4 regions of the Nocardioides dokdonensis FR1436 genome follow, and region 3 is predicted to be linked to each of the others. Evidence: predicted binding sites of a transcription regulator. Region 3 holds the regulator's gene; each other region holds the start of a gene.

Region 1 (7,462 bases), 1.1 Mb from region 3:
CACCCGCAGGCCCTGACCCGCGCCACGGAACTTGCAGACGTAGGTGCCGAGGTCCTCGGCCTCGACGATGCCGGGGAGGCTGCCGCCCTCGCGCAGCGGGGTGACGTAGCGGGTGACGGCGACGCGCGCCAGCGCCTCCACGGGGACCACGGAGGTCACTGGACCGGCTGCTCGTCGAGCAACCGCTGGCGCTGGGCCTCGACGTCGATCTCGGCCGGGGGCCAGGTCGGGGCGAGGTGCGCCAGGGCGTCGCGCAGCAGCAGGCCGACGGCGAGGTTGCGGTACCACTTCTTGTCGCCGGGCACGACGTACCACGGCGCGACCTCGGTGTTGGTGCGCTCCAGGGCCGTCTCGTAGGCGTCGCGGAACTCGGGCCACAGCTGGCGGTCGTCGATGTCGACGGGGTCGAACTTCCAGTGCTTCTCGGGCCGGTCGAGCCGCTTGAGCAGGCGCTCGCGCTGCTCGTCGGGCGAGATGTGCAGGAAGCACTTGAGCACCGGGGTGCCCCCGGCGACCAGCTCGGCCTCGAGCTCGTTGATGGCGTCGTAGCGCCGCTCGACCTCGTCGGCGTCCACGAGCTCGCGCACCTTGGCGACCAGCACGTCCTCGTAGTGCGAGCGGTCGAAGACGCCGATCCGGCCCGGGGCCGGCAGCGCGTTGCGCACCCGCCACAGGAAGTCGTGGGCCAGCTCCTCCTCGGTGGGACGGCCGAACGCGGTCACCTCGATGCCCTGCGGGTCCACGAGGGCCACGGTGTGGCGCACCACGCCCCCCTTGCCGGAGGTGTCCATGCCCTGCAGCACCAGCAGCAGGCTGCGGTGCCCGCCGCTGCGACCCTCGGCGAACAGTCGCTCCTGCAGGTCGCTCAGCTCGTCACCGAGCTCGGTGAGCGCCTCCTTGCCGTCGCTCTTGCCGCCGTCGAAGCCGGGGGTGGCCCCGGTCGGGATTGCGGCCAGGTCGACGGGGCCCGGAGGCAGGCGCAGGTGCTCGGCGATCACCCGGGGCATCCTGCCACCCCGGACCCGCAGCGGGGCTACCGCTCGGGCGCGTCGCGGTCGGCGGCGGCGAGCTCCTCGCGCACCACCAGGAAGCACAGCCCGGAGCCGTAGCCCTTGCGCGCCAGCATCCCGACCAGCCGACGGGTCGCGGTGACGTCGTCGACGCGGCTCAACGATCGCAGCTTCTTGCGCACCAGGGCCCGGGCGGCCTGCTCCTCGTCGTCCGGGTCGACCTCGTCGAGCACCTCGCGCACGATCTCGTCGTCGATGCCCTTGCGCCGCAGCTCCTGGGACAGCGCCCGGGGCGCGAGGCGGCGCCCGGTGCCGCCCTCCCCCGGCCCTCGAGCAGCCACCCACGACCGGGCGAAGGCCTCGTCGTCGATGAGGCCGATCTCCTCGAACCGGTCGAGCAGCCGCGTGGCCACGTCGTCGGGGACGAGCTTGGCCGCGAGCTTGTCGCTGAGCTCCTTGCGGCTGCGGGCCCGCCCGGTGAGCTGGTCCAGCAGGATCGTGCGCGCCACCGACTCGGGGTCGGCGTGCGGCACCTCGGCGACCGGGTCGGGCGGTGGCACCGGCTGGTGACCTGGGTCCGGCGCGGCGCGCTGGGTCCAGGCATCGACACCGACGGACACGTCCCCCGCCCAGGACGGCGGCGGACGGTCCTCAGAAGTCGTCGACACCCACAGGCTCGGCGAGCTCGGCGGGGACCTCGGCGTCGACCTGCGGGCCGACCCCGAGCTTCTCCAGGATCTTCTTCTCCAGCTCGTTGGCCAGGTCGGGGTTGTCGCGCAGGAAGGTCCGCGCGTTCTCCTTGCCCTGGCCGAGCTGGTCGCCCTCGTAGGTGTACCAAGCGCCGGCCTTGCGCACCAGGCCCGCCTCGACGCCCACGTCGATCAGACCGCCCTCGCGGCTGATGCCCTTGCCGTACATGATGTCGAACTCGGCCTGCTTGAACGGCGGCGCGACCTTGTTCTTGACCACCTTGCAGCGGGTGCGGTTGCCGACCATGTCCTGGCCGTCCTTGAGCGTCTCGATGCGGCGCACGTCGAGGCGCACCGAGGAGTAGAACTTCAGCGCCCGACCACCGGTGGTGGTCTCGGGCGAGCCGAACATGACGCCGATCTTCTCGCGCAGCTGGTTGATGAAGATCGCGGTGGTGTTCGAGTTGTTCAGGGCACCGGTCATCTTGCGCAGCGCCTGGCTCATCAGCCGGGCCTGGAGGCCGACGTGGCTGTCACCCATCTCGCCCTCGATCTCGGCGCGGGGCACGAGCGCGGCCACGGAGTCGATGACGATGAGGTCGAGGGCACCCGAGCGCACGAGCATGTCGGCGATCTCGAGGGCCTGCTCACCCGAGTCGGGCTGCGAGACCAGCAGTGCGTCGGTGTCGACGCCGAGGTTCTTGGCGTAGTCGGGGTCCAGCGCGTGCTCGGCGTCGATGAACGCCACGATGCCGCCGGCGGCCTGGGCGTTGGCCACCGCGTGCAGCGCGACCGTGGTCTTTCCCGAGGACTCTGGGCCGTAGATCTCCACCACGCGACCGCGCGGCAGCCCACCGAGGCCCAGGGCCACGTCGAGGGCGATCGAGCCCGTGGGGATGACTTCGAGGGGGGCGCGCGTCTCGTCACCGAGGCGCATCACCGAACCCTTGCCGAACTGCTTCTCGATGTTGAGCAGTGCGGCGTCGAGCGCCTTGTCGCGGTCTGCACCAGCCATGATGTCTCCGTCCGTGTGCGGGGCCGGCGGCCCCGCGGTCATGTGGTCTGTCGTCGTGGCCGACGCTAGAGGGGACCACCGACAAGACCGGGCCGGGAGCCCGGGCCTGTGGGGAACGGCGTCCTGCGCGTCACCTGTGCACCTACTGTAGGCCGAACACCTGTTCGAGGTGGGAGGCAGGGTCGGCGTGTCGCCCGGCCGGCCGGGCGAGCGGGTCTCAGGGACGCGCGTGCCGGGCGCGGAGGAGGCGCACGGCCACCCCGACGAGCACGCCCGCGGCCACCAGCGCCGCCAGCACCCACCACCCGGCGACGTAGTCGCGGTCGAGCAGCGTCTCGTTGGTCGGGTCGGTGTCGCGCCCCCAGCTGCCGAGCACGGGCACCGCGACCAGGCTCAGGCTGCCGAGCACGACGGCGCCCACCACGACCGGGGCCCGGGCCACGGCCGGGACCAGCCGGGCGAGCACCAGCCCCGCGAGCAGGAGCACGGCTGCGAGCAGCACGTCGTGCACCAGCACCGCACCCCCGGCCCACACGGCGGCGTCGAGCACGTCGGCCGGCTCGCGGCGCGACCAGAGCAACCAGGCGCCGTACGCCGTCACCGACGCGCCGGCGGCGCCGAGCAGGAGACGGCCGGGGCTCACGTCCGCACCTCGATGCGGCTCAGCCACTTGGTCTGCAGCACGCCGGGTCGGTTGGGTGCGATCAGGCGGGCCGGGTAGCCGTGGTCGAGGTCGAGCGGCGACCCGGCCAGGCCCAGCGCCACCAGGGTCCGGTCGTCGTCGACGAAGCCGCTCTGCAGCAGCGTCACCCGGAACGGCCCCGACTCCTGCAGCGAGGTGAGGACCACCTCGACGTCCTGGGGGGCCTCGACCAGGTCGAGGAGGTCGCGCAGCCGGACGCCGCTCCAGGTGCCGGAGGCGCTCCAGCCCTCGACGCAGGCGATCGGCAGCTCCTCGCTGCGCTGCGGCAGGGCCAGGAGGTCGTCGCGGTCCAAGGAGACGCTGCGCTCGCCGTGCACCACCTCGAGGCGGTACGCCGGGTCCTGTGCGGCCTCGGTGACCCCGGCGTCTTCGGCGGTCTTGTTGACCGGCACGCCCTGCGGGCCCTCGCCCGAGCGCACCGCCAGGACGGAGACCCAGCGCAGGAACGGCACCGTCGACCCTGCGGTCGCGAGCACCACCGCGCCGGTGGCCAGCCACGTCGCCCGCAGGAGGCCGCGGCGGCCCAGGGCACCGGGTCCGGCCGCAGCCGGCTCGGCCGCGCCCGGCTCGGCCGCGCCCGGCTCGGCCGCGCCGGGCCGGTCGAGGGTGGTGTCGTCGACGTCGTGGGTCAGCGCGTGCCGCACCAGCGGCAGCTTGACCGCGACGTGCAGGACCAGCGATCCGATCGCGATCCAGGCCATCGCGTAGTGGGTGGAGCGGAAGGAGAACGCCCAGGGGTACCAGTGGCTGATGTTCTGCAGCCCGGTGACCAGCAGGAACAGCGCGGCGCCGACGAGCAGGAGGATCGAGAGCCGCTCGGCGAGCTCGACCGCGAGGCGGCGCAGGCGCAGGGACGGGCGGGCCAGCAGCAGCGGGTAGACGGTCCAGAGCTTGACCAGGAGCAGCGGCACCGCGGCGGTGCCGCTGATGATGTGCAGCCCCTGGGTGAGTCGGTAGCCCCACGCGGGACTGGTCGGGAACGGGACCGGCTGGGTGGGGTTCTGGGCGTAGTGGCTGACCAGCCCGGTCAGGAAGGCCAGCGCGAAGCACACGCCCAGCACGGTGCCGACCCGGGCCGCGACCGCGGCACTGCGCAGCCGGGTCGAGAAGGAGCGTTCGTCGGGCAGCCGCAGTGATGCGCTCATCCGCGCACCTGCAGCACGGAGACCCAGCGGTCGCCGCTGCCCACGCCGGTGCAGGTCGTCACTCCCAGACCGGCCTTGGCGGCGACGGTCGCGATGTCGTCGGCCCCGACCACCGACCAGCGGAAGGGACGGCTGCGCGCCTCGCCGGCCTCGAGGGTGACCCACCGGGTGCTCAGCGCCGTCCCGGGCGCCGCGACCTCGACCACGACGCGGCCGAAGCTCCCGAGGAGCTCGCGCGAGCGTCGCAGCAGCGCCACCGGGTCGCCGCCGATGCCGACGTTGCCGTCGGCCAGGAGCACGGTCTCCCAGCGCCCCTCGTCGGGCAGGGCGTCGTAGAGGTCGCGCAGCAGCGCCGGGACCCCGCGCTGCCGGGTCTGCTCGACGGCCTCGGGGACCACGTCGATCCCGAGGACCTGGTGGCCCATCCGGGCCAGGCTCGCGGTCATCCGGCCGGGGCCGCACCCGATGTCGAGGGTGGGGCCGCTGCAGTGCGCCAGCACGGCGAGGTCCTGCTCGTCCGCCTCGCGGGTCCACTCCCCCATCGGCAGGACGGAGGGCCCGTCGTCGAGGCCGACGACCCGGCACGGGATGCCCTGCAGGGCACGGGCGAAGACGGTCGAGAACGGTTCGTCGCGCTGGATCATCGGGGCACCAGCACCTTCCACGAGGCGGCGAACCGGGCGCCGGGCGCGGCGTCGGCCAGGAGGGCCTCGGCGTCGGCGACGGTGTCGACGTCGAGCAGGGTGGCGGTGCTGCCGACCCGCAGGCCCGCGGCCTCGAGCGCGGCGCGGGTGTCGTCGTACGTCGTCGGCGTGGACATCTCGACCCCGACCAGCGCCTGCGCGGCGAGCGGGTCCCGCAGCGCGAGCACCCACCAGCCGCCGTCGTCGGCGGGGCCCAGGACGGCGTCGTGGTCGGCGAGCCCGGCGGCGGCGTCGAGGAGCAGGGCGGGCGTCACCTGCGGGGTGTCCATGCCGACCTGCACGACCGGGCCCGGGCCGGTGGCGGCCACCGACGCGTGGGCGTGGGCCAGGCGCTCGTCGAAGCCGTCGCCGCGCTGCGGGCTGGTGGTCCAGCCGGCGCTCGCGGCCACGAGCTCGTCGGCGCGCACGCCGTCGGCGAGGTCACCGGCCAGGTCGAGGTGGCAGTGCTTGGCGCCGACGGCCTCGGTGCACGCGGCGAGGGTGTCCAGGAGGCAGGCGGCGGCCACCTCGGCGGCCGCCTCGAGCCCGATGTCGGCCCCCAGGCGGGTCTTGACCTTCCCGGCCACGGGCGCCTTCGCGACGACCAGCATCCGGGGCAGCATCCGGGGAGGGGTCACGAGAGCACCCGCCAGAAGTCGCGGGCGGTGCGCACGGTGCCCTTGACGGACCCCGAGACCTTCGACCGGGTGCCCTCGGCCCGCGGGTGGTAGCCGATGTCGCGCTCGGAGACCCGCCAGCCGGCGAGGGTGAGCTTCTGCAGCAGCTCGACGGGGTAGCCGAAGCGGCGGTCCTCGACCCCGAGGTCGATCAGGGCCTGGCGACGGGCCACCCGCATGGGGGCGATGTCGTGCGCGTCCATCGCGATCCTCCGTCTCAACCAGGCGACGATGAGAGCATTGCCCATCCGGGCGTGCCAGGGCCACACCCCTCGTGCCACCGGGCGCCGGCGACCCACTGCGACGTCGGCGCGGCCCGACGCGACGTCGTCGAGCAGCGCCAGCAGCTCCGCGGGGTCGAAGCTGCCGTCGCCGTCCATGAACGCGACGTACTCGTGGGTGGCGGCCATCAGGCCGGTGTGCACGGCCGCCCCGTAGCCCGGCACGCTCTCGCGGACCACCTGCGCACCCAGCCGCTGTGCCACCTCGGCCGTGGCGTCGCGCGAGCCGTTGTCGACGACGATCACCGAGAACTCCTCCGGGATGAGCGGGAGCAGTGCCTCGAGGGCGGGTGCCTCGTCGCGGCAGGGCAGGACGAGATCAGCGACAGCCATGCCCCGACCCTAGGGGCGGGCCCCCAGTGCCGGCCTCGCCTCTAGGGTCTGGGCATGCCCTCACCCCCCGCCGCGCCCGTACGCCGCTCGCGGGCGGCCGGCACCGGGCTCGCGCTGGCGCTGCTGCTGGTGCTGGCCGCGTTCGCGCTGCCGGTGCTGCTCGACTGGGAGACCTGGAGCCGGGCCAGCCGCTCGGCGCACCCCTGGGCGGCACCGCCGCTGCACGGCTTCTGGGAGCCCAAGCTCGTGGGGCCCGGGACCGCACCGACGCTGCTCGTCGCGCTCCTGGGCTGGGCGTGGTTCCCCCGCTTCGCCGCCTCCGCGTCGTGGGGCCGGCTCCTGGCGGTGTCCTACGTGCTGGCGCTGGCCTGGATGCTCTCGCTGGCCCTCGTCGACGGCCCCGAGGGGATCTCGCGGGTCCTCGACCACTCCTCGGAGTACCTGCCGAGCGCGCGCGAGGTCGACGACGTCCCGGAGATGCTGCGCACCTACATCGACCGGATCCCCTACAGCCACCCCGACAACTGGCCCACCCAGGCCGCCGGGCACCCGCCGTTGGCGCTGCTGTTCTTCGTCGGTCTGGTCCGGGTCGGGCTGGGCGGGTCGCTGGCCGCCGGTCTCGTCGTCACCGTGGTGGGCGCCACGACCGTGGTCTCGGTGCTGGCGCTGGTGCGCTCCCTGGGCGCGGAGCGGCTCGCCCGCGACGCGGCACCGTTCCTGGTCCTCTCCCCCGCCGCGGTCTTCATGGCCGTCTCGGCCGACGCCGTCTTCGCCGCCGTGCTGGCCGCCGGTCTGGCGCTGCTGGCCCGGGCTGCGGTGAGCACCGGTCGCGCCTGGCTGCCCTGGTCGGTGGGGGCGGGCCTCGTCCTGGGCAGCGGGGTGCTGCTGTCCTACGGCATGGGCCTGATGGGGCTGGTCGCGCTCGC
Region 2 (7,462 bases), 1.8 Mb from region 3:
AGGTCGCGCTGGACGGCGACCAGGTGGGCGCCGAACAGCAGGGTGCCCGCGACGCTGAGCGACAGCACCCCGTTGACCCCGACGACCGCGCGCCGGTGGGCCAGCCCGAGGCTGAGCGGCGCGCCCAGGCGCCAGGCGTCCATGAACAGCACGGCCCACCCGACCGCACCCGCCAGCAGCGCGGTGCGCAGCAGGAGCAGCAGCCACGCCTTGGATCCCAGGGTGACGGCCTTCTCGGGGTCGAGCAGGACGACCAGCCCGGTCACCAGCACGATCGCGACGACGACGAGCCACACCCGCAGCGCGAGGCGACCCACCCGTCGGTTGCCGGCGACCAGCTGGGCCGAACCGGGCGCGACGAGGGTCATCGCCATCAGCGACAGCGCACGACGGAAGCGGACGCGTGCGGCTCGGTCGGCGGCACTGGGGCGCTGCTGGGGCTCCTGGCCGTCGAGCACCCGGGGGGAAGAGACGGGTGGCATCGAGATGCCTTCCTGCTGTGACGGAACGTGTACGTCCCAGCAGTATCACCAGTCACAGCCGTCACGACGGTACGCCGCGCCGACCCTCCTCGATCTCGGTGCGCCGAGCCAGGCGGTGCGCCCGCCGGATCTCGGCCTCGCGCTGCCGGCGCCGGTCCTCGTCGGTCTCGGGGTCCAGCGGCGGCACGTCGCGCGAGCGGCCGTCGGCGTCGACCGCGACGAAGACGAAGTACGCCGACGCCACGTGCAGCCCCCCGGCGGACGGGTCGTTCCAGGGCTGGGCCTCGACGCGCACCCCGATCTCCATCGACGAGCGGCCGGCCCAGTTGACCTGCGCGACGGTGCGCACGATGTCGCCGACGTGCACGGGCCGCAGGAAGACCATCTCGTCGAGGGCCGCCGTCACCGCCGGTCCCCCGCTGTGCCGCTGCGCGACCGCGCCTGCGGTCGAGTCGGCGAGCTTGACGACCTCGCCCCCGTGGATGTTGCCCAGCAGGTTGGCCTGGCTGCTGGAGGTCATCACCGCCAGCGAGACCCGGGCGAAGGACGAGGGGCGGGCGGCGAGCGGCTCGGGCGCGGCTCCGGACGGCGAGGGCATGGCGGCACGGTAGCGTCAGCGCCATGGCACAGCGGCCCGGCAGCGGGGACGGCGACGGCGAACGCTTCGACTGGTTGTACGGGGGCAAGGGCGATCCCGAGCCGGACGCGACCCGGCAGATGCCCGTGCAGCCGCGGCCCGCGCCCACGGGCCGACCCGCCGCGACCCCCTCCCCTCGGCCGACACCCCAGCCCGCGCCCCAGCCCGCACCCCAACCCGCACCGCGGCCCGCGCCGCGGCAACCGGTGCCGGCGAGGTCGGGCCGCTCGTGGCGGCCCCGCTTCCGGCTGCGCTACCTGGCGCTGCTGCTGGTGGCCTGGATCGTCTTCCTGGTCGCAGTGCCGATCTACGCCTGGACCCGCGTCGACGAGGTCGTCTTCGCCCCCGGCGGCGACCGGCCCGAGGAGCAGAAGGGCACGACCTACCTGATGGTGGGCAGCGACTCCCGCGAGGGCCTGACCCCCGAGGAGCGCAAGGCGCTCGGCACCGGCAACGCGGCCGGCCAGCGCACCGACACCATCATGCTGCTGCACACCGGCTCGGGACCGAACCTGCTGATGTCGATCCCCCGCGACTCCCTGGTGGAGATCCCCGACCGCGGCACCACCAAGATCAACGCCGCCTACGCCTTCGGCGGGCCCAAGCTGCTGGTCAAGACGATCGAGCGCAACACCGGCATCCACATCGACGAGTACGTCGAGATCGGGATCGGCGGCTTCGTCGGCCTCGTCGACGCCGTCGGCGGTGTCGAGATCTGCCCGGAGAAGGCGATGAAGGACCCGCTGGCGAACCTCGACGTGGAGGCCGGCTGCCAGGAGGCGGACGGCAGCACCGCCCTGGGCTACGCCCGCTCGCGCAAGACCTACACCGCGCTGGGCGACGTGCAGCGCGCCCAGGCCCAGCGCGAGGTCGTCTCCTCCGTCGGCTCCGAGGTGCTCTCGCCGTGGTCGGTGCTCAACCCGGTGCGCTACTGGCGCCTGAACATGGCCGCGACCGACACCGTGGAGTTCGGCAAGGGCATGACCCCCTGGCGCGCCGGCCTGTGGGCGATGGCGATGACCCGCGTCAACGGCGACAAGGGACTGACCTGCGGGGTCCCGATCAGCGACCTCGCCGTGAACTGGGACCCCGACCGGGCGCCCCAGATGTTCCAGGCCATCATCGACGACGACACCGACCGGATCGGGCAGGGCCTCTGCTCGCCCTCCGGTCTTGCGAAGGGAACCACCGGATGAGCCAGACCAGCCACGACACGCTCGACATCGCCGTCGACGGCGACGGCGTCGCCACCCTGACCCTGGACCGGCCCGAGGCGCTCAACGCCTTCGACCTGACCATGGCCCGCGAGCTCGAGTCGGTCTTCCGCACCGAGCTCACCGGCGACGACGTCCGCGCCGTCGTCGTGACCGGCGCCGGCCGCGCGTTCTGCGCCGGCATGGACCTCTCCGCCGAGGGCAACGTCTTCGGGCTGGACGAGTCGGTGCGCCCCAGCCCCGAGGAGTTCCGGGCCGCCTACGACGAGGCGCCGTACGACGCCGGCGTGCGCGACACCGGCGGCAAGGTCACCCTGGCGATCCACGCGCTGCCCAAGCCGGTCATCGCCGCCATCAACGGTCCCGCGGTCGGGATCGGCGCCACGATGACCCTGGCCATGGACCTGCGCCTGGCCTCGACGAAGGCCAAGATCGGGTTCGTCTTCGGCCGGCTGGGCATCGTCCCCGAGGCCGCGTCGAGCTGGTTCCTGCCGCGCATCGTCGGCATCCAGCAGGCGCTGGAGTGGGTGTACGCCGCCGACGTCCTCACCGCCGAGCAGGCGCTCGAGGGCCGGTTGCTGCGCTCGGTCCACGAGCCCGACGACCTGCTGCCCGCGGCGTTGGAGCTGGCCCGCTCGTTCGTGCGCGACCGCTCCCCCGTCGCCCTGGGTCTGGCCAAGCAGATGCTCTACCGCAACTCCGCCCTGGCGCACCCCCTCGAGGCGCACCTGTCGGACTCGCTGGCGATGTACTGGACCTCGCTGGGCGACGGCAAGGAGGGCGTGGCGGCGTTCCGCGAGAAGCGCACCCCGCAGTTCGAGGGCAAGGCGTCGGCGCTGCCGCGCATCCACCCCGTCGTCTGACCGGACCTGAGCGTGGCCCTCTAGGTCCGTCGGTGGAACCGGACCTGGTTGTCGGCGCCGACGTCGGCCTCGTAGTCCGGGTCGTGGATGCGGCGGTGGTGGAACGGGCACAGCAACCTGCCTCTGGCGAGGTCGGTGCGCCCTCCGCGGGACCAGGGGTCGTCGTGGTGGGCGTGGCACATCGCGGGTGGGGCGTCGCAGCCCTGGGCGGTGCAGCCCCGGTCGCGCACGGCGAGGGCGATCCGTTGGGCGTAGGTGAAGAACCGGCGGGTCCTGCCGACGTCGAGTGGCTGGCTCTTCCCACCCAGCACGACCGGGACGATCCCGGACTCGCACGCCAGCCGGCGCGCGGTCGCGGCGCTGACCCGGGCGCCGGTGTCGAGGGTCGCGGCAGCGAGTCCACCCATCAGCGAGGCTGCGGTCATGGTCACCACCACGGTCGCGTTCACCCCGCCGGCACGGGGAAGAGTCGTCGGGTCGAGGCGCTCGATGAGCTCCACGAACGCCGCACCGAGGCGCTGCGCGGTCGGCCGACGTACCGGCACCGGCGCCTGGTCCTCCTGCTCGTCGCGTCCGGCGCGCTTCGCGATCTGGTGCCTCGGCGCGGCGAACGCCAGCAGCGCCCGCTCCAGCATCTGGCCGACCAGCAGCGGCACCGTGAAGGACCCCTTGCAGCGACCCTCGCCGTCCTCGCGGATCCGGAACACCGCAGCCTTCTCCGCCTCCCGCTCGGCCTTGGCGAGCTGCTCGGCCTCCCACGCCTCGGCCACCTCGGGGGCGACGACCTCGAGGATCCGCCGGCCCAGGATCTTCAACGCCTTGGCGTCGTGGACCTCGGCGTAGGCGACCAGTGTCTTCGCGGCCTGCTCCAGCACCGAGGCGTCCAGGTCGTCGGGCAGGACGTCCAGCGCGTTGACGATCACCGATGCCTGCTCCGCGACCAGGTCCCCACGCCCCAGCGCTTCGCGCACGACGCCGTACTGCTCCAGACCGGTGGCGAGGTGGACCTCGCGGAACGACTCCCGCTTCGTCGACCGGGTCGCGTAGGCGTGCCACACCGCCAACGACGGCGAGGCGTTGCGCTCCTGGACCGCCACGGCCTCCGCCTGGACCAGCGCCCGGGAGCGGAGCTCGACCAACCTCGCCTCGGCCCGCGCGATCTGCACCAGCACCTCAGCGGCGTCGGCCTGGCCCATCGACCAGGCCGGGGTCTCGGCCACCTCGTCGAGGGCGGCATGCACGCGCGCCACCGCACCGGCGATGGGGTGCAGTGCCGTCGTGGCCATGGGAGCATTCTCCCAAGCCGCTAGGTAAAACGCCAGGTCAAACGGCGTTTTCCACAGGCTGATCGAAAACTTTTTCGAGCGTACGGCGAGTGACTGCTCGAGGGTGCAGAGGTGACCGGTCGACGGTGCGAAAGTGACCGCTCGTCGAACGATCCAGGACCGCGATTCCTGAGCCCTCGCGCGTCACCGGGTGACGTCGAGCTGTCTGGTGTAGACGACGACGTTGGACTGGTAGCCGCCCTTGCTGCTGTCGTAGGCCCCTCCGCAGGTGACCAGGTTGAGCCTCCTGCCGTCGAGGCGCCCGTAGACCTCGTCGGCCGGGAACTCGGCGTTCGGGTACGTCTCGACCGAGACGACCCGGAAGGTGACCGTCGAGCCGTCGGTCCGGCCGACCCGCACCTCGTGGCCGGCACGCAGGTCCTTGAGGCCCGCGAACACCGCAGGCCCGTCCGTGCTGTCGACGTGCCCGAGGATCACCGACGAACCGGCTCCGCCCGGCGGGGTCCCCAGCTGGAACCATCCCGCGTTGTCGGCGATGCGAGGGACCTCGACCGTGCCGTCCGCCTGGAGGCCGAGCCTCTCCAGCGAGGTGGACACGGAGATCGCCGGGATGTCGAGCCGCACCGGCCGAGGGACCGTGGCCTGCACCGGCGTGACCGTTGCGGCCGGCGTCGGGTCGAGCGTCGGGTCGAGCGTCGGGGCCACTGTCGAGGCGGCCGTCGAGGCCGGCACCACCGGAGAACCGTCCGCCCAGCGCAGCAGGCAGCCCGCGGCGACGAGCACGAGGACCACGGCCGCCAGGGCCCAGACCCGACCAGGCGGTCGACCCCGGTGGCGCGACGCCGGGTGGCGACTCACGCCCGGTGGGGGTGCGGCATCCGGGCTCGTCGACCGCCGAGTGCGGCTGCGCCGGCGGCAGTCAGGAGGGCGACACCGCCCGCCATCAGCAACCACAGGCTCCCTGACGTGTGCATGCTGGGAGCAGCGCCGGTCGCCGGGTGCCCGGACGGGACGATCGGACCACCAGGCGAGTCCGGACCACCGTCGCCACCACCCGTCCCAGTCCCGGTGCCGGTACCGGTGTCGGTGTCGGTGCTTCCTCCGTCGGTGGGCGTCGCGCTCTCGGTCGACGACGTCGGACCGGCGGAGGGATCGAGCGTGACCGTCGGACCAGGGGTGGGGCTGGACGTCGGGCTGGGCGTCGACGTCGGACCGGCGGTGGGACTGCTGGTGGGAGTCGACGTCGGGCTCGGCGTCGACGTCGGGCTGGGCGTCGACGTCGGGCTGGGCGTCGACGTCGGGCTGGGGGTCGGCGCCGCGGCGCAGCTCGCAGCGGTGATCGTGTTGGTGTCGAGGCTGACCTGGCCGTTCCTCGCCAGGACCCGGCCCTCGAGGGTGGCGCCGGTCTGGAGGGTGGCACTGCTCAGCGCGAGGATGGTCCCGATGAAGTCGGTGGCGGTCCCCAGGGTCGCCGAGCTCCCCACCTGCCAGAACACGTTGCAGGCCCGCGCCCCACCGGTGAGGGCGACGGTGCTGTTGCTCGCGGTGATGAGCGTGGAGCCCGCCTGGAAGATGAACACGGCGTCCGGGTCGCCCTGGGCGTCGAGGGTGAGGGTCCCGGTCAGCGCCATCGAGCTGGCCGCGCGGTAGACACCGCCGACCAGGGTCTGGCCGCCGAGGTCGCGACCCGTCTGGTCGACGTCGGCGCTCCGCCCGGCCGCATCGTTGTAGGCCGTGGTCACGTCGTCCTGGGCCTGCGCTGCCACCGCGTCGGTGACGTGCTGGGTCCCACCGACCACCCGACCGGGCGGGAAGCCGGTGACCGCGGTGCCGGGGCTCAGGCCCAGGTCACCGGAGACGACCGTCGGTCCGACGTTGGTGACCGTGCTGCCACCGAGCACGGCGAACGACGTCGCGGTGCCGAGGCCGACCCGGGCTGGGGCCGCGTGGGCCACGACCGAGGGCAACGCGATCACGAGCCCGACTGCGAGCGACAGCGGTGCGAGGAGAATGGCGGAACGACGCATAGCGACCCCGAGACTTCGCCGGCGTGGCTGCCGCGGGGGGTCGGCACCAGTTCCGGATGCGAGGACCGTACACCGGCCTAGGCCGTGTTTGTGGCACAACACGGTAGCCGATGCGCCAAGCGGGTCGCTGAAATTCGAAACGACGCCCGCACCTCAGCGGTGCGGGCGTCGCGTCGGGTCTGCGCTACGGCTCAGCCGGCCGACCGAGCGGCGTCCTTCTCCGAGGTGGCGCCCTCGGTGGACAGGCCGCCGGCCTTGTCCTCGAGGTGCGCCCGGATGAACCAGTGGAACAGCTCGAGCTTCTCGGTGTGCCCGATGAACATGTCCTCGGTGACCGGATCCAGCTCACCGAGCTCCTTGATGCCGTCGCGGTAGCTGCTGATCACACCCTGGTAGACGAGGTCGAGGGCGCCGAGGTGCTCCTGCGTCGTGGCCCGCCCGATCGAGTACTCCTCCCAGCTGCGCGCCGCCACCAGCGCGCCCGGGGTGCCGGTCGGCGAGCCACCGAGGGTGGCGATGCGCTCGGCCAGCTCGTCGGCGAAGCCGCGCACGGCCTCGACCTGGGGGTCGAGCATCTCGTGCACCGCGATGAAGTGCGGGCCCACGACGTTCCAGTGCACGTGCTTGAGGGTCAGGTGCAGGTCGTTGGCGGCATGCAGCCGCTCCTGGAGCAGGGCGATCACCCGCTCCGCGTCGGCGTCGGACATGCCCGGGACGGTGTACTTGAGGTTGGCCATGACCTCGAACCTAGCCCGCGCCCCAGGGCGTCCCACCACCCTTGGGGATGGCCTTGCCGAGCCCCCTAGGCTCCTGGCATGAGCGCCACCATGCGGAGCTGGCAGGACCCTGCGTGGGTCGAGACGATGCTGGAGGACTGCGCCACCTGGGCGGTCGTCGGCCTGTCCGGCGACCCGAGCCGCACGGCGTACTCCATCGCGGCGCTGCTGCAGGAG
Region 3 (7,462 bases):
CGGGCTCGTAGGAGCCGGTCTCGAGGTAGCGCTGGCGCTCGTCGGCCGAGTAGATCGACAGGGCCTCGCGGTCCTCGAAGGACAGGTAGTCCAGGGCCAGGCGGCGGAAGATGTAGTCCATGATCGACTGCGCCATCCGCACGTCGGCGTCGTCGGTGAGACCGGCGGGCTCGAAGCGCAGGTTGGTGAACTTCGAGACGTAGGTCTCCAGCGGGACGCCGTACTGCAGGCCGATGCTGACCGCGATCGAGAACGCGTCCATCACGCCGGCCAAGGTCGAGCCCTGCTTGCCGAGCTTGAGGAAGACCTCGCCGAGTTGGCCGTCGTCGTGGGCACCCGAGGTCATGTAGCCCTCGGCGCCACCGACGGTGAACGACGTGGTGCGCGAGGTGCGCGACTTGGGCAGGCGCTTGCGGGTCGGGGCGTAGACGACCTTCTCCACGACCTTGGTCTCCACGGGGGCGTCGGCTGCCTTGTTGGAGTCGACGCCCTTGTTCTCGCCCTTGCCCGAGGACATCGGCTGGCCGACCTTGCAATTATCGCGGTAACAAGCGGTCGCTTTCAGCCCGAGCTTCCAGGACTGGAAGTAGATGTCCTCGATCTCCTCGACCGTGGCGGTCTCGGGAAGGTTGACGGTCTTCGAGATGGCGCCGGAGAGGAACGGCTGGCAGGCCGCCATCATCCGGACGTGACCCATCGGCGCGAGGGAACGTGCACCCATCGCGGTGTCGAACACCTCGTAGTGCTCGGTCTTGAGGCTGGGCGCGTCGATGACGTGGCCGTGCTCGGCGATGTAGGCGACGATCGCCTCGACCTGCTCGGGCTGGTAGCCCATCTTCCTCAGCGCCCGCGGGATCGTCTGGTTGACGATCTGCATGGAGCCGCCGCCGACGAGCTTCTTGAACTTCACCAGCGAGAAGTCGGGCTCGATGCCGGTGGTGTCGCAGTCCATCATGAAGCCGATGGTGCCGGTGGGCGCGAGCACGGAGGCCTGCGCGTTGCGGAAGCCGTTGGCCTCGCCGAGGGTCTGGACGTCGGCCCAGGCAGCGGTCGCCAGCTTGTGCACCTGCGAGTCGGCGATGTGCACCGGACGCACGGTGTCGTTGGCGGCCTGGTGCTTGCGCATCACGCGCTTGTGCGCGTCGGCGTTGCGGGCGTACCCGGTGTAGGGGCCCACCACGGCGGACAGCTCGGCCGAGCGCTTGTAGGAGACACCGGTCATCAGCGAGGTGATGGAAGCGGCCATCGCGCGGCCACCGTCGGAGTCGTAGCCCAGGCCCATCGCCATCAGCAGCGCGCCGAGGTTGGCGTAGCCGATGCCGAGCTGGCGGTAGTCGCGGGTGGTCTGGCCGATCGGCTCGGTCGGGAAGTCGGCGAAGCAGATGGAGATGTCCATCGCGGTGATGATCACCTCGACGGCCTTCGCGAAGAGCTCACCGTCGAAGGTGTCGTCGTCCTTGAGGAACTTCAGCAGGTTCAGGCTCGCGAGGTTGCACGAGGAGTTGTCGAGGCTCATGTACTCCGAGCACGGGTTGGACGCGGTGATCCGGCCCGTCTCGGGGTTGGTGTGCCAGTCGTTGATCGTGTCGTCGTACTGCAGACCCGGGTCGGCGCACTCCCACGCGGCGGTGGAGATCTTGCGGAACAGGTCGCGGGCGTCGACGGTCTCGATGACCTCGCCGGTGCCGCGCGAGCGCAGCCCGAACTCGGTGCCGTCCTCGACGGCGCGCATGAACTCGTCGGAGACCCGGACCGAGTTGTTGGCGTTCTGGTACTGCACCGAGGTGATGTCCTCGCCGCCGAGGTCCATGTCGAAGCCGGCGTCGCGCAGCGCACGGATCTTGTGCTCCTCGCGCGCCTTGGTGGCGACGAACTCCTCGATGTCGGGGTGGTCGACGTCGAGGACGACCATCTTGGCCGCGCGGCGCGTGGCGCCACCGGACTTGATGGTCCCGGCGGAGGCGTCGGCGCCGCGCATGAACGAGACCGGGCCCGAGGCGGTGCCGCCGGAGGAGAGGAGCTCCTTGGAGGAGCGGATGCGCGAGAGGTTCAGGCCAGCACCCGAGCCGCCCTTGAAGATGAAGCCCTCCTCCTTGTACCAGTTCAGGATCGAGTCCATCGAGTCGTCGACCGAGAGGATGAAGCAGGCCGAGACCTGCTGCGGCGACGGCGTGCCGACGTTGAACCAGACCGGGGAGTTGAAGGAGAAGTACTGGTTGACCAGCAGCCAGGTCAGCTCGTGCTCGAAGACCTCGGCGTCGGCCTGGGTGGCGAAGTAGCCGTGATCGAGGCCGGCTTTGACGTAGGTGGAGACCACCCGGTCGACGAGCTGCTTGAGGCTGCGCTCGCGGGCGTCGGTGCCGACGGCGCCGCGGAAGTACTTGGTGGTGACGATGGTGGAGGCGTTGACCGACCAGGTGGAGGGGAACTCGACACCGCGCTGCTCGAAGACGGTCGCGCCGGTCTTCCAGTTGGTCTGGACGACGTCGCGGCTCTCCCAGGTCAGCTGGTCGTAGGGGTGGATGCCCTCGGTGCTGAAGACGCGCTGCATGGTCAGGCCCTTCCCGCTGCCCGTCGTCGTGCCCTGGGTGGCTGTGTCGGCTGCGCCGCTCACCGTCTCGGTCATTGCCGTGCTCCTCTGTGGTCCCGCTCGGGGGGTGCTGGTCTCGTCGTCGTGCTCAGGGCTCGTACTGCTGCTCGTGCTGGGCGACCCGGTCTCCATGGTCGCCGCGACCACCGACACCGGCGCTCCGGTGCGGTGGGGGAAGGGTTGGTGCGCCCGGCAGGTAGCTTCCCCACTACCTGCCGGGCGGTCTGGGTCAGCCCGTGGGGGCTGGAACGGGCTCGGTGTCGAGCGTGAGTCGCTCGGCACGGAGCATGGCGATCTCGTCCTCGAAGTCCGCCGCGGAGGCGAACTGGCGGTAGACGCTCGCGAAGCGCAGGTAGGCCACCTCGTCGAGCTCGCGCAGCGGGCCCAGGATCGCGAGGCCGACCTCGTGGGCGGCCATCTCGGCGGCGCCGGAGGAGCGCAGCGCGTCCTCGACCGCCTGGCCCAGGCAGGCCAGCTGGTCCTCGGTGACCGGGCGACCCTTGCAGGCCTTGCGGACACCGGCCACGGCCTTCTCGCGCACGAAGGGCTCGGCGGCCCCCGAACGCTTCACGACCGTGAGCTGCATCTGCTCCACCGTGGTGAACCGCTTCGAGCAGTCCGAGCAGGTACGCCGACGCTTGATCGAGCCGCCGTCGTCGGAGACCCGGGAGTCGAGGACCCGGGTGTCGGTGCCACGGCAGTAGGGGCAGTGCATCAGGGTTCCTCCTCTCTCGGGCGCGCCGGACGGGCCCCTGCTGGGGTCCGTACCTGTGGATATCGAAGCTGTTCCTGTGGAGAACAACCGTCCACCTGTGCACCTTCCACATCGGTTCTGTGAACTAGATGTGGATAACTACACCGGTGTAACTACTAGATGTAGTGGAACCGTACGCCTGCGGACCCGAGGTGCGCAACCCGGTCCGCAGAATTGGTGTGATCTGGATCTCGCTCCCCGCATCGGTGCAGGTCAGCGCCACGCAGGCAGCCCCAGTTCCTCGCCCCGGTCCCCGCGACCAGGGGGCATCGGCCACAATGGGCACGTGGACGGGGAGGTCGTGGACAGGGTGGTCGTGGAGCCGAGCGGGCACTCTCCAGCACCCCCCGCTCCGGGCAAGCGGGCCGGGGCTCGGCGGGCCGCGAAGCCGAAGCGCTCCATGGACCCCCGGATGCTCGGGCTCGCCCTCGGGGTCACCGTGGCGGTGGTGGCCTGGGGCTACCTCGTGTACGCCGCGATCGACTTCGGCGCCGAGGCCCGCAGTGGCGAGTCGGCCGCATGGTTCTTCCTGGCGCTGGCCTCGCTGGGCGCCGTGGCCTGCCTCTTCGTGGGACTGATGCTGGTCGTGCGGCTGCTGCGCGCACTGGGCATCACCCAGGCGCCTGCGCCACGCTCCCCCGACGCCACAGACTCCCCCGAACCGGCCACCGCGCAGCCCGCTGGACGCCGCGCGGCCCGCTGAGGCCGCACCGTGCCGCACTCATCGGGGCCGAGCTCCACCGGAGACAGCGCGAGGGGCGGGCCCACCTGGGCCCGCCCCTCGCTTCCCCTGGTTTCGCCGGCCGGGGTCGAGGCGACCGGCGAAAATCGTGGGCGGCCGCAGCCGCCAGTGCCCCGCAGGGCCGTCGAGCAGCCTCAGCTGGTCGGGACCCGCAGCCGCTGACCGGTGACCACCAGGCCACCGTCGAGGGCGTTGAGCGTCTGGATGTGCTGGATCATCTCGCGCACGTCGTCACCCTGGGCCCGCTCCGTGGCGATGGCCCACAGGGTGTCGCCGGTGCCGACGGTGATCACCTCGGTCGGCGGGGGCGTGCCCTTCTCGCTGGTGGCCATCGAGCCGCCGGCCAGGAGGACGCCGGCCAGGACCACCAGCACCAGCGCGAGGCCCAGGACGACCAGGCGACCGCGACGGGTCAACCGGACCGGGCCGGGCGTCGTACGCGTCTGGACGGGGTGCTGGGTCTGCATGGGGAACTGGGCGATGGTGCTCATGGTGACCTCCTGGGGAAGGGGGTGGTCGTTGTCGTGATCGGTCGAGGTGATGTCTACAGACGGCCACCGACAGTCCCGGTCGAGAAGCTCCTCGACCAGGTGTTCGATCGAACACATGAGCGAGACTAGATCAGGTGTTCGAGGGAATGCAAGAGGGTGCGCGAACAATTGTTCGAGGCCTGTCGACGGGGGTTACCAGCCACACCCACCGGGCCGCGGTCCGACACGCCGTTCGAACAGATGTTTGAAGTTGCCCGCCCTGCGGCGCTACCGTGTCCTCACGACCATCCGAGCGGACACCCCGGCTCGGGCCTCGCGCACGAAAGGCACACGATGGCGACCAAGGACGGCGTCCCCCGCAAGCGGAAGGTCGCGGAGCTGCCCGACGGGCCCCCCGACGCGACCGGCCTCACCCCACGCCAGGTCAAGGTGCTCGGCTGCATCAAGGAGGCCATCGAGACCCGCGGCTACCCGCCGAGCATGCGCGAGATCGGCCAGGCCGTCGGCCTGACCAGTACCTCGAGCGTCTCCCACCAGCTGAAGGTGCTCGAGGAGAAGGGCTTCCTCAAGCGCGACGCGCACCGGCCCCGCGCGCTCGAGGTCTTCCTGCCCGAGCTGATGGCGCGTCGCCGCGCGATCTCCTCGGCCGACGACAGCTCGGTCGACGAGACCGACGTCGGCAACACCATGCCGGCCGCCACCTACGTCCCGGTCGTGGGTCGCATCGCCGCCGGTGGTCCGATCCTGGCCGAGGAGCGCGTCGAGGACGTCTTCCCGCTGCCCAAGCAGCTCGTGGGCGACGGCACCCTCTTCCTGCTCGAGGTCTCCGGCGACTCGATGATCGACGCCGCCATCTGCGACGGCGACTACGTGGTGATCCGCCAGGAGCAGACCGCAAGCAACGGCCAGATCGTGGCCGCCCTGATCGGCGACGAGGCCACCGTCAAGACCTTCCAGCGCAAGGACGGCAAGGTCTGGCTGCTGCCGCACAACGACGCCTACGAGCCCATCGACGGCACCCACGCCTCGATCCTCGGCGTCGTCACCGCGGTGCTGCGCAGCCTCTAGGGACAGCCTCTGGGGGCAGCCCCTGAGCCCCGCACCTGTCGCACCGTCGAACCGACGGTGAACACTCGGCGTCCGAACCCCCGTCCGCGTCACGCGGACGGGGGTTCGTCGTTGGATGAGGCGTGACCCCACCGCAGATCCCCTCCCCTGCCGCTCCCTCCCCCACCGGGCCCGTCCGCGACGCCGAGCGCGACCGCCTGGCCGCCCTGGGGCGGCGTACGGTCCTCGCCGTCGGGGCCGGCAGCGCCGCCGTGGCCGCCGGCAGCGGCGCACTCACCGCGCCCGCTGCCCGCGCGGCCAGCGCCCGGCACGACGTCTTCGCGCACGGCGTCGCCTCCGGCGACCCGCTGCCGCACGCGGTGCTGATCTGGACCCGGGTCACCCCCACCCGGGCCGCACAGCCCGGCTCCGGGAAGGGCCCGCGGCTGGGGGTGCGCTGGGAGGTCGCCACCGACCGCCGCTTCCGCCGTGTCGTGCGCCGCGGCCGCTTCGCGACCAGCGCCGCGCGCGACCACACCGTCAAGCTCGACGTCACCGGCCTCCAACCGGAGACGACCTACTACTACCGCTTCGTCGCCCGCGGGCAGCGCAGCCCGGTCGGCACCACCCGCACCGCCCCCGCCAAGCGCGCCACCCCCGCCAACCTGCGCCTGGGCGTGGTCTCCTGCGCCAACCTGCAGGCCGGCTGGTTCAGCGCCTACCGCCACCTCGCGGCGCGCCGCGACCTGCACGCGGTGCTGCACCTGGGCGACTACTTCTACGAGTACGGCCCCGGCGAGTACGGGATGGGTCGCGACAACGTCGACGTGCGCCCGCACGACCCGCCGCACGAGGTCGTCACGCTCAGCGACTACCGGCGCCGGCACGCGCAGTACAAGACCGACCCGGACCTGCAGGCGCTGCACGCGGCGCACGCCTGGATCGTGACCTGGGACGATCACGAGGTCACCAACGACCAGTGGAAGGCAGGCGCGGAGAACCACGACGACACCGAGGGCGACTACCGCCGACGGCGCGCCCGCGCCCACCGCGCGTACGACGAGTGGATGCCGGTGCGCATGGACGGCACCGCCTCGCTGGGCGACGGGGCGCGGCTCTACCGGCGCCTGCGCTTCGGCGACCTGGCCGAGATCAGCATGCTCGACCTGCGCACCTACCGCTCCGAGCAGGTCGCGACCCCGATCATCGACTCGGAGATCAACGACCCCTCGCGCTCGATCACCGGCAAGCGGCAGATGGAGTGGCTCAAGGACTCCCTGACCCGCGGCAACCACGCGCCGCAGTGGAAGATCATCGGCAACCCGGTGATGATCGCCCCGGTCACCTTCGCCGACCTGCCCAACGAGCTCGTCGACCCGGTCAACGACGTCACCGGGCTGCTGCCGCAGGACGGCTCGCCCTACAACGTCGACCAGTGGGACGGCTACACCGCCGATCGCCGCGAGGTCTTCGCCCACCTCGACGACCACCAGGTCAAGGACGTGGTGTTCGTGACCGGCGACATCCACTCCGGCTGGGCCAACGACCTGCCGCTGGACACCTCGGCCTACCCGGTGCTCGGCGACTCGGTCGCGGTGGAGTTCGTGTGCTCCTCGGTCACCTCCAACAACCTCAAGGACATCACCGGCCAACCCGCGCTGACCCCCGTCGTGGAGGCGGTCTTCATGGCCAACAACCGGCACGTGAAGTACCTCAACTTCGACGACCACGGCTTCTCGGTGCTCGACATCACCGCCGAGCGCACCCAGATGGACTGGTTCATCATCGGCTCGCGCGACGACAAGCAGACGACCGCGACGCACGACGCGTCGTTCCGC
Region 4 (7,462 bases), 120 kb from region 3:
TCGCCGGCGCTGCGGCGATCACCGCCGCGGTCTTCGGCGTCCCCGTCGACAAGGCCGTGCCGCTGTGCGTGGCGTGCGGCCAGTTCTCGCCGGACTCGACGTTCCTGCGTCGCGTCCGCGCTGGCGGCGTCGCCCAGAAGGGCGTCCGTTACACCAACATCATGACCGAGTACGACCAGCTCGTCGTGCCCTACACCTCGGGCCGCGAGAAGGGGATGCGCAACATCGTCGTGCAGGACGGCTGCGACACCGACTACACCGAGCACTTCCAGATCGCCGCCGACCCGGTCGCCGCCGGGCACGTGCTCAACGCCCTCGACCCCCAGCACCGTAAGCCAGTCACGTGCCAGCTGGTGCTGCCGTTCGTCGGCGGGCCGCCACAGCCCTGAGACCCGGAGTCCTCAGAGGCAGGCCCAGACGCAAGGACACCGGGCCCGACGCCACTGGGGGGTGTGTACGCGCCGGGCCCGGCGTCAGTAGTCAGGTTCCCCGACCGCCGCGGGTTCATGCATTCCTTTCACAACTGTTTCACCAGGTGGACCGGCCTGGGTGCGATGGACTGCGGTCGCTGGTCCGGTCGTGGTCCGGGTCGTGTGGCTGAGGACGCGCCCTGACGCGTCCCCGGGCCACGACCCGAGCCACGACCCGAGCCACGACCGGGCGACGGTGAGGGAGGCCGCGGAATCAACCAACGTCCGCCGGCGTTGAAGCCAACCGTGCCCATCGACGACTCACGCCGCGTGTCCATGCTGATCGGCGTGCTCTTCGGGCTCGCCGGGATGGGCTCCGCAGCCGCCGCCGTGGCGCTCCCGGCCCTGGGCCAGGACTTCGGCATCAGCGTCGGCACCGCCGCGTGGACGATCAGCCTCTACGCGCTGATGTTCGCGGTCACCACGGCGCTCTACGGCCGCTTCTCCGACCTCGTCGGCATCCGCACCCCGCTGCTGATCGGCATCGGGCTGATGGCCGGCGGCGCGCTGCTGGCCGCGCTGGCGCCGACGTACGCCGTGCTCCTCTTCGCCCGCCTCGTCCAGGGCGCCGGCGCCGCCGCCGTGCCGACCCTCGGTGTGGCGATCCTCAGCGGCCGGTACGACGGTGCCGTCCGCGGGCTCGCCCTGGGCCGGCTCGCCGGCACCGCGGCCGCCGTGACCAGCCTCGGGCCGCTGCTCGGCGGGGTCGTCGAGCACGCCTTCGGCTGGCGCGCGGTGATGGCGATCCCGATGCTCGGGGCGCTGGTGATCCCGTTCGTGTGGCGCGCGCTGACCACCGAGGGGAGCGGGGCCAACCTCGACGTCATCGGGGCCGTGCTCGTCGCCCTCACCGCCGCCGGGCTGGTGCTGCTCATCCAGTCGCCCTCGACCGGTCTGGTGATCGCGCTCGTCGGGCTGCTGCTGCTCGGTCTCGGCACCCCGCTGGTGATGCTGCAGGTGCGGCGTCGCCCCGACGGGTTCCTGCCACGCGACGTGATCCGCAACCCCGTCGTCGTCCGCTCCGCGCTGGCGGCGGCCGCCGTGCCCGCCTCGTGGTTCGGGATGCTGATCGCCGTGCCCGCGGTGCTCGTCGGCGAGGCCGGCTGGGAGCCGTGGCAGGTCGGCCTGCTGCTGCTGCCCAGCTCGGTGGTCGCGGTCCTCATGCCTCGGGTGACCGGGCCGATGCTGACCAGGATCGGCGCCGCCCAGACGCTCGTCGGGGCCGCGATCGCCGCCTCGCTCGCGCTGTTCATGTCCGCGTGGGGTGCTGCCGTGCTCTCGCCGGTGGTGCTCGCGATCGCGTTGATCCTGGTGACGTTCTCCTTCGGCGCCGGCCAGCCCGCCCTCTCCGCCTCCGTCGGGGGCGCGGTGCACGTGCACGTGCGCGGGGTGGCCCTCGGCATCGCCACGCTCGTCTTCATGACCGGTGGCTCCGTCGGCTCCGCCCTCGTCGGCGGTCTCGGCTCGGTCACCGGGCTGCCGTGGGCGCTGGCCATCCTCGGGGTGCTGCCGCTGATCGGCATGACCGCGCTGTTCCCGATCCTCAAGCACTCCCCGGAGGCGCTGATCGCCGAGGCCGACTGACGGCCCCGCCTTGTCCGCGGTCAGAGGTGGAAGCCGCTGCTGTGCGGGCAGGCGGTGCCGTACCGCCACCGACACCGGACGTAGCGTCGGAAGCGGGTGAGGCCCTTACGCGACATGGTCCGAAGGTAAGGAACGATCCGTTCGCTCGCCACAAGAAGTGCAGTGAGTGGGCGAATGGGGGCATGGAGGACCAGACCAGCAGCAAACGCCGAGCGGTCACTTCTGCACCCTCGAGCAGTCACTTTGTGCACGCCCGAAAAAGTTTTCGATCTGCCTGTGGAAAACGCTATTTGACCTGGTGTTTTACCTAGCGGCTTGGGAGAATGTTCCCATGGCCACGACGGCGCTGCACCCCATCGGCGACGCTGTCGCGCGGGTGCACTCGGTGTTGGACGACGTCGCTGAGACCCCGGCGTGGTCGATGGGTCAGGCTGACGCCGCTGAGGTGCTGGTGCAGATCGCGCGGGCTGAGGCGAGGTTGGTCGAGCTCCGCTCCCGGGCGCTGGTGCAGGCGGAGGCTGTGGCGGTCCAGGATCGCAACGCCTCGCCGTCGCTGGCGGTGTGGCACGCGTACGTGACCCGGTCGACGAAGCGGGAGTCGTTCCGCGAGGTCCACCTCGCCACCGGTCTGACCCGGTACGGCGTGGTGCGGGAGGCGCTGGGGCGTGGCGACCTGGTCGCGGAGCAGGCGTCGGTGATCGTCAACGCGCTGGACGTCCTGCCCGACGACCTGGACACCTCGGTGCTGGAGCAGGCCGCGAAGGCGCTGGTCGCCTACGGCGAGGTCCACGACGCCAAGGCGTTGAGGATCCTGGGGCGTCGGATCCTCGAGGTCGTCGCCCCGGAGGTCGCCGAGGCGTGGGAGGCCGAGCAGCTCGCCAAGGCCGAGCGTGAGGCGGAGAAGGCGGCGGTGTTCCGGATCCGTCAGGACGGCGAGGGCCGCTGCAAGGGGTCCTTCACGGTGCCGCTGCTGGTGGGGCAGATGCTGGAGCGGGCGCTGCTGGCGTTCGCCGCACCCAAGCACCAGATCGCTACGCGCACCGGACAAGACGGCCAGGACGACGCACCCCTGCCCGTACGTCGGCCCACCGCACAGCGTCTGGGTGCGGCGTTCGTGGAGCTCATCGAGCGCCTCGACCCGACGACTCTGCCCCGTGCGGGCGGGGTGAACGCCACCGTGGTGGTCACCATGACCGCAGCCTCGCTGATGGGCGGACTCGCTGCCGCGACCCTCGACACCGGCGCCCGGGTCTCCGCCGCGACCGCACGGCGGCTGGCGTGCGAGTCCGGGATCGTCCCGGTCGTGCTGGGCGGGAAGAGCCAGCCCCTCGACGTCGGCCGGACCAAGCGGTTCTTCACCTACGCCCAGCGGCTCGCCCTTGCGGTGCGGGATCGGGGCTGCACCGCCGAGGGCTGCGACGCCCCGCCGGCGATGTGCCACGCCCACCACGACGACCCCTGGTCCTGCCACGGCCACACCGACCTCGCCCGGGGCCGGCTGCTCTGCCCGTTCCACCACCGCCGCATCCACGACCCGGAGTACGAGGTCGATGTCGGCGCCGACAACCAGGTGCGGTTCCACCGGCGGACGTAGGAGAGCTCTGCTCGGTTCTCACGGGGTCTCGACGGGCGGTCGGCGCCGGGGCGCCTCCCTGCTCGACAGTGACGATACGAATGGAGTGCCTGGTGGCAGGTCGTCCTGACTCGCTGCTCGACTGACCATGGTGTCCATCGCTGGATCTGTCGGTCGGTCTGCTGCCGGGTGCTGCACCCAGCCAGGCGGGGGCCTCGTGACTTCATAGGAGCTTGTGCCCAGCCGTCACTGATCACTGTCCTGTCCGCTGCCCTCGCCTGGCTGGCGCCACCGCCACCACAAGAGGAGACGGCATGACCACCATGACATCTGCACCACCCGTATCGCACTGCACCCACGAGGAGACCAGCGCTGCCTTCGGTGATCCGCCGTCGCCACGGGTCGGGGTGATCGGCGGAGTCGACACCCACCGCGATCAGCACGTCGCTGCCGCCCTCGACTCACTGGGACGCCTGCTAGGCATCGAATACTTCGACGCTGACACATCCGGCCATCGGGCCCTGCTGGCCTGGCTGGAATCGTTCGGACCGGTGCTGATGATCGGCATCGAGGGCACCGGCGCCTACGGCCTAGGACTCGCACGCCACCTGGCCACAGCCACCACCGCCGACCTGATCGAGGTCGATCGACCAGATCGACGCACGCGCCGGCTCAAGGGCAAGTCCGACCCCGTCGACGCCGAAGCCGCCGCCCGCGCGGCGTGGTCGGGAGCGCACACCGGCACTCCCAAGGCCCGCGACGGACGCATCGAAGCGCTGCGCAACCTGCGTGTCGCTCGACGCTCAGCAGTCCAGCAACGCGCCGACGTCGTGCGCCAGATCAAAGCACTGATCGTGACCGCCGAGGACGACCTACGCCACCGCCTGCGTCACCTAGACACCCCCACATTGGTGCGCACCTGCGCCGCACTGCGACCCGACCCCGCGCACATCGCAGAGCCCCTGCACGCCACCAAGGCCGCCCTGCGCAGCCTCGCCCGCCGTCACCGCCACCTCAGCGAGGAGATCACCGACCTCGAGGCGCTGATCCACCCCCTGGTCGAACAGATCAACCCCGCCCTGATGGCCATCAACGGCATCGGACACGACTGCGCCGGACAGCTCCTGGTCACCGCCGGCGCCAACCCCGAACGCATCCACACCGAAGCAGCCTTCGCGATGCTCGTCGGCACCGCGCCGGTCCCGGCCTCCTCAGGCCAAACCCACCGCACGAGGCTCAACCGCGGCGGCGACCGTCAGGCCAACGCTGCCATCCACCGCGTCCTGCTCTCACGAATGCGCTGGCACAAACCCACCAAGACCTACCTCGCCCGCCGCGTCAACCAACGCGACCTCTCCAAACGCGAAGCAGCCCGCATCCTCAAGCGCTACATCACCCGCGAGATCTACCCCGCCCTGATCAACCCCCACCACGGACTTGACCATCCATAGGAGCATCCAACGGTGGGGTGCTCCTCCCTGCTCAACCCACGGGGGCGGCCCTGGGACAATCGGCATGCCGCCTGAACCCCCGCTGCGAAGGACCGCCTCATGAGCTACCCCCTCCCGCTCCGACGAGGACGGCTGGTCGCCGCCACCGCAGTCCTCGCCTGCGCACTGGTGCTCGCCGGGTGTGCCGGCTCGGACCCGCAGCCGCCGTCGTCCGCCGCCCAGTCGGACGCGGCCGGCGACCTGTTGTCCACCCACGACCTCGCCGGCCTCGACACCGCTGAGGTCATCGAGCGGCTCGACACGCTGCCGCTGGCCGAGCGCCCGACCGACCTGCTCGCCTCCGTGCAGCCGGACGCCGTCGTGCTCACCGACGACCAGGACCGCGAGACCTGGCTGCCGATGCCGACCGACGAGGTCTACATCTCGGTCGCGCCCTACCGCGAGCAGACCCATGAGTGCCACTTCCACAGCCTCACCACCTGCGTCGGCGAGCTCGGCAACGAGACGGTGCAGGTCGTGCTCACCGACGCCGACGGCGACGTGCTGATCGACGAGACCCGCGAGACCTACGACAACGGCTTCGTCGGGCTGTGGGTGCCGCGCGACCTCGAGGGGACCCTGACCATCGAGCACGACGGGCGCACCGGCACGGTGCCGGTCGCGACCATGGACGCCGACGACCCGACCTGCCTCACCGGGCTGCGCCTCACCTGAGCGTCGTACGCCGCCGCGTCACCACCGTCGCGTCACCACCGGCGGGACCCCTGACGAATCCCGGGCGAGCGTGGCGGCAGTGCGCCGATGTCGGCGGCCGCGATCTGGGCGCGCTCCAGCTGGGCCTGGACCTCCGCGCCGGCGGCCAGGGCGCGGGTGAGGGCGTCGGCGACCACCGCGACGGCCGCCTCAGGCTCGCCGACGAACGGACCCTCGCGCACCGTCAACCGCCGCGCCTCCTGCGCGTCGACCAGCCAGGCGGCGACCGCCCGCGCCCCGTCCTGGGTGGCCTGCGAGGTCATCCCCAGGCAGCCGAGGACGACGTACGCCTCGCCCGGCCCGGCCAACCCCTCGACCCGGGCGCCGTACGCCACGCTCCTCGCGGCCGAGCGCAGCTCGACGGCCCGTGCCGCGGCGGTGCTGCGGTCCCGAGAATCACGCATCCCCACCGTGCTGCCCCCTCGCAGTCGAACCCGACCTCCACTGTGGACGCCGCGACCGTTCTCGTCCATGGCGACAATCGGGGGTCAGAGTTTAGAGTTCCTGCATGGAGCTCCGGCTTCACCGCCTGCGCATCCTCCGCGAGGTCGCGCACCACGGCGGTGTGAACGCGGCGGCCCTCGCGACGCACTACTCGCCGTCCGCCGTCTCCCAGCAGATGGCCGCGCTGGAGAGGGACGTGGGCGCCCCGGTGCTCGAGCGCCGCGGCCGCCACGTCGTGCTCACCGAGGTCGGGCAGGTGCTGCTGCACCACGCCGAGATCCTGCTCGCCGCGGAGCGCGACGCCCGCAGCGCGGTCGAGCACGTGCGTGACCTCGTGGCCGTCGAGCTGACCGTCGGGGTCTTCAGCACCGTCGCCGCGGGCCTGGTCCCGCAGGTCGTCACCGACCTGGGGCGTCGGCGCCCCGAGATCCGCGTCCGCACCCGGGAGACCGATCCCGACGAGGCCGGGATGCAGCTCGCCCACGGCCACCTGGACCTCGCCTTCCTGATCGACTACCCCGACGCGACCGAGCCCTGGACCGCCGGGCTCGCCCTCGTGCCGGTCATGGACGACCGGCTCCACGTCGCGGCCGCGACCGGCCAGCTGGCGCCCGGCACGATCCGGCTCGCCGACCTGGCCGACCACGACTGGATCATCTCCGGACCGCAGAGCTACTACGGCAGGGCGGTCCGGGCCGCCTGCCGCGACGCCGGCTTCGAGGTCCGGACCACCCACGAGGTGGACGGGCAGGCGACCGCCCTCGCCATGGTCGCCGCCGGGCTCGGCGTCACCCTGGTCTCCGACCTGGGCCGCACCTTCCTGCCGGGCGACGGGATCACCCTGCACCGGGTCTCGCGGCCGCTGCGCCGCCGGATCCTGCTGGCCCGCCACGAGCGGGCCGACAGCCCGGCGATGCAGGCGTTCCTGAGCAGCACCGCACGGGCCGTGGCCGCGCTGGAGCTGGCGGATCAGGACTGAGGCACGAGACCGCTGTCGCGGAGGGCCTGCTCGAGGCTGGTGGCGATCGTCTGGTGGCCGGCGTCGAGGGGGTTGCCGGCCGCGCCGGTGGGCAGGTCGGCCCAGCCCTCCTTGCTCGGGCGCAGCACCAGGGTGCCGTCGAGGTCGCGCCACGCCTTCGTCATCTTCGCCTCCTGCTTCGCCTTCACCCCGTCGGGGCGGAACGAGC

What was found. The regulator LexA, encoded in region 3, represses DNA repair genes until DNA is damaged. The targets are predictions, from matches to a motif close to TCGAACANNTGTTCGA.
Region 1: a site for LexA is predicted at 2,867-2,882, ahead of recA (recombinase RecA). Genes of this name have one in related genera too.
Region 2: a site for LexA is predicted at 4,545-4,560, ahead of I601_RS00825 (HNH endonuclease signature motif containing protein). Genes of this name have one in related genera too.
Region 4: a site for LexA is predicted at 2,308-2,323, ahead of I601_RS08845 (HNH endonuclease signature motif containing protein). Genes of this name have one in related genera too.

Annotation. Positions count from the first base shown of each region.
Region 1 covers NZ_CP015079.1:3,062,714-3,070,175, reverse strand. Annotated here, with positions in the region: gene I601_RS14480 (HipA family kinase) at 1-159, opposite strand, end outside; gene I601_RS14475 (PPK2 family polyphosphate kinase) at 156-1,007, opposite strand; gene I601_RS14470 (regulatory protein RecX) at 1,034-1,570, opposite strand; gene recA (recombinase RecA) at 1,662-2,714, opposite strand; gene I601_RS14460 (hypothetical protein) at 2,932-3,357, opposite strand; gene I601_RS14455 (molybdopterin-dependent oxidoreductase) at 3,354-4,562, opposite strand; gene I601_RS14450 (class I SAM-dependent methyltransferase) at 4,559-5,206, opposite strand; gene I601_RS14445 (TIGR04282 family arsenosugar biosynthesis glycosyltransferase) at 5,203-5,883, opposite strand; gene I601_RS14440 (glycosyltransferase family 2 protein) at 5,880-6,536, opposite strand; gene I601_RS14435 (hypothetical protein) at 6,591-7,462, shown strand, end outside.
Region 2 covers NZ_CP015079.1:180,385-187,846, forward strand. Annotated here, with positions in the region: gene I601_RS00805 (LCP family protein) at 1-482, opposite strand, end outside; gene I601_RS00810 (acyl-CoA thioesterase) at 544-1,080, opposite strand; gene I601_RS00815 (LCP family protein) at 1,104-2,315, shown strand; gene I601_RS00820 (crotonase/enoyl-CoA hydratase family protein) at 2,312-3,196, shown strand; gene I601_RS00825 (HNH endonuclease signature motif containing protein) at 3,217-4,482, opposite strand; gene I601_RS00830 (class F sortase) at 4,666-5,340, opposite strand; gene I601_RS00835 (ice-binding family protein) at 5,337-6,458, opposite strand; gene I601_RS00840 (Dps family protein) at 6,701-7,246, opposite strand; gene I601_RS00845 (CoA-binding protein) at 7,325-7,462, shown strand, end outside.
Region 3 covers NZ_CP015079.1:1,994,994-2,002,455, reverse strand. Annotated here, with positions in the region: gene I601_RS09430 (vitamin B12-dependent ribonucleotide reductase) at 1-2,626, opposite strand, end outside; gene nrdR (transcriptional regulator NrdR) at 2,820-3,305, opposite strand; gene I601_RS09420 (hypothetical protein) at 3,631-4,047, shown strand; gene I601_RS09415 (LysM peptidoglycan-binding domain-containing protein) at 4,221-4,577, opposite strand; gene lexA (transcriptional repressor LexA) at 4,911-5,645, shown strand; gene I601_RS09405 (alkaline phosphatase D family protein) at 5,768-7,462, shown strand, end outside.
Region 4 covers NZ_CP015079.1:1,872,766-1,880,227, forward strand. Annotated here, with positions in the region: gene I601_RS08835 (esterase/lipase family protein) at 1-389, shown strand, start outside; gene I601_RS08840 (MFS transporter) at 717-2,054, shown strand; gene I601_RS08845 (HNH endonuclease signature motif containing protein) at 2,386-3,648, shown strand; gene I601_RS08850 (IS110 family RNA-guided transposase) at 3,942-5,078, shown strand; gene I601_RS08855 (CueP family metal-binding protein) at 5,178-5,792, shown strand; gene I601_RS08860 (hypothetical protein) at 5,825-6,235, opposite strand; gene I601_RS08865 (LysR family transcriptional regulator) at 6,340-7,254, shown strand; gene I601_RS08870 (SGNH/GDSL hydrolase family protein) at 7,245-7,462, opposite strand, start outside.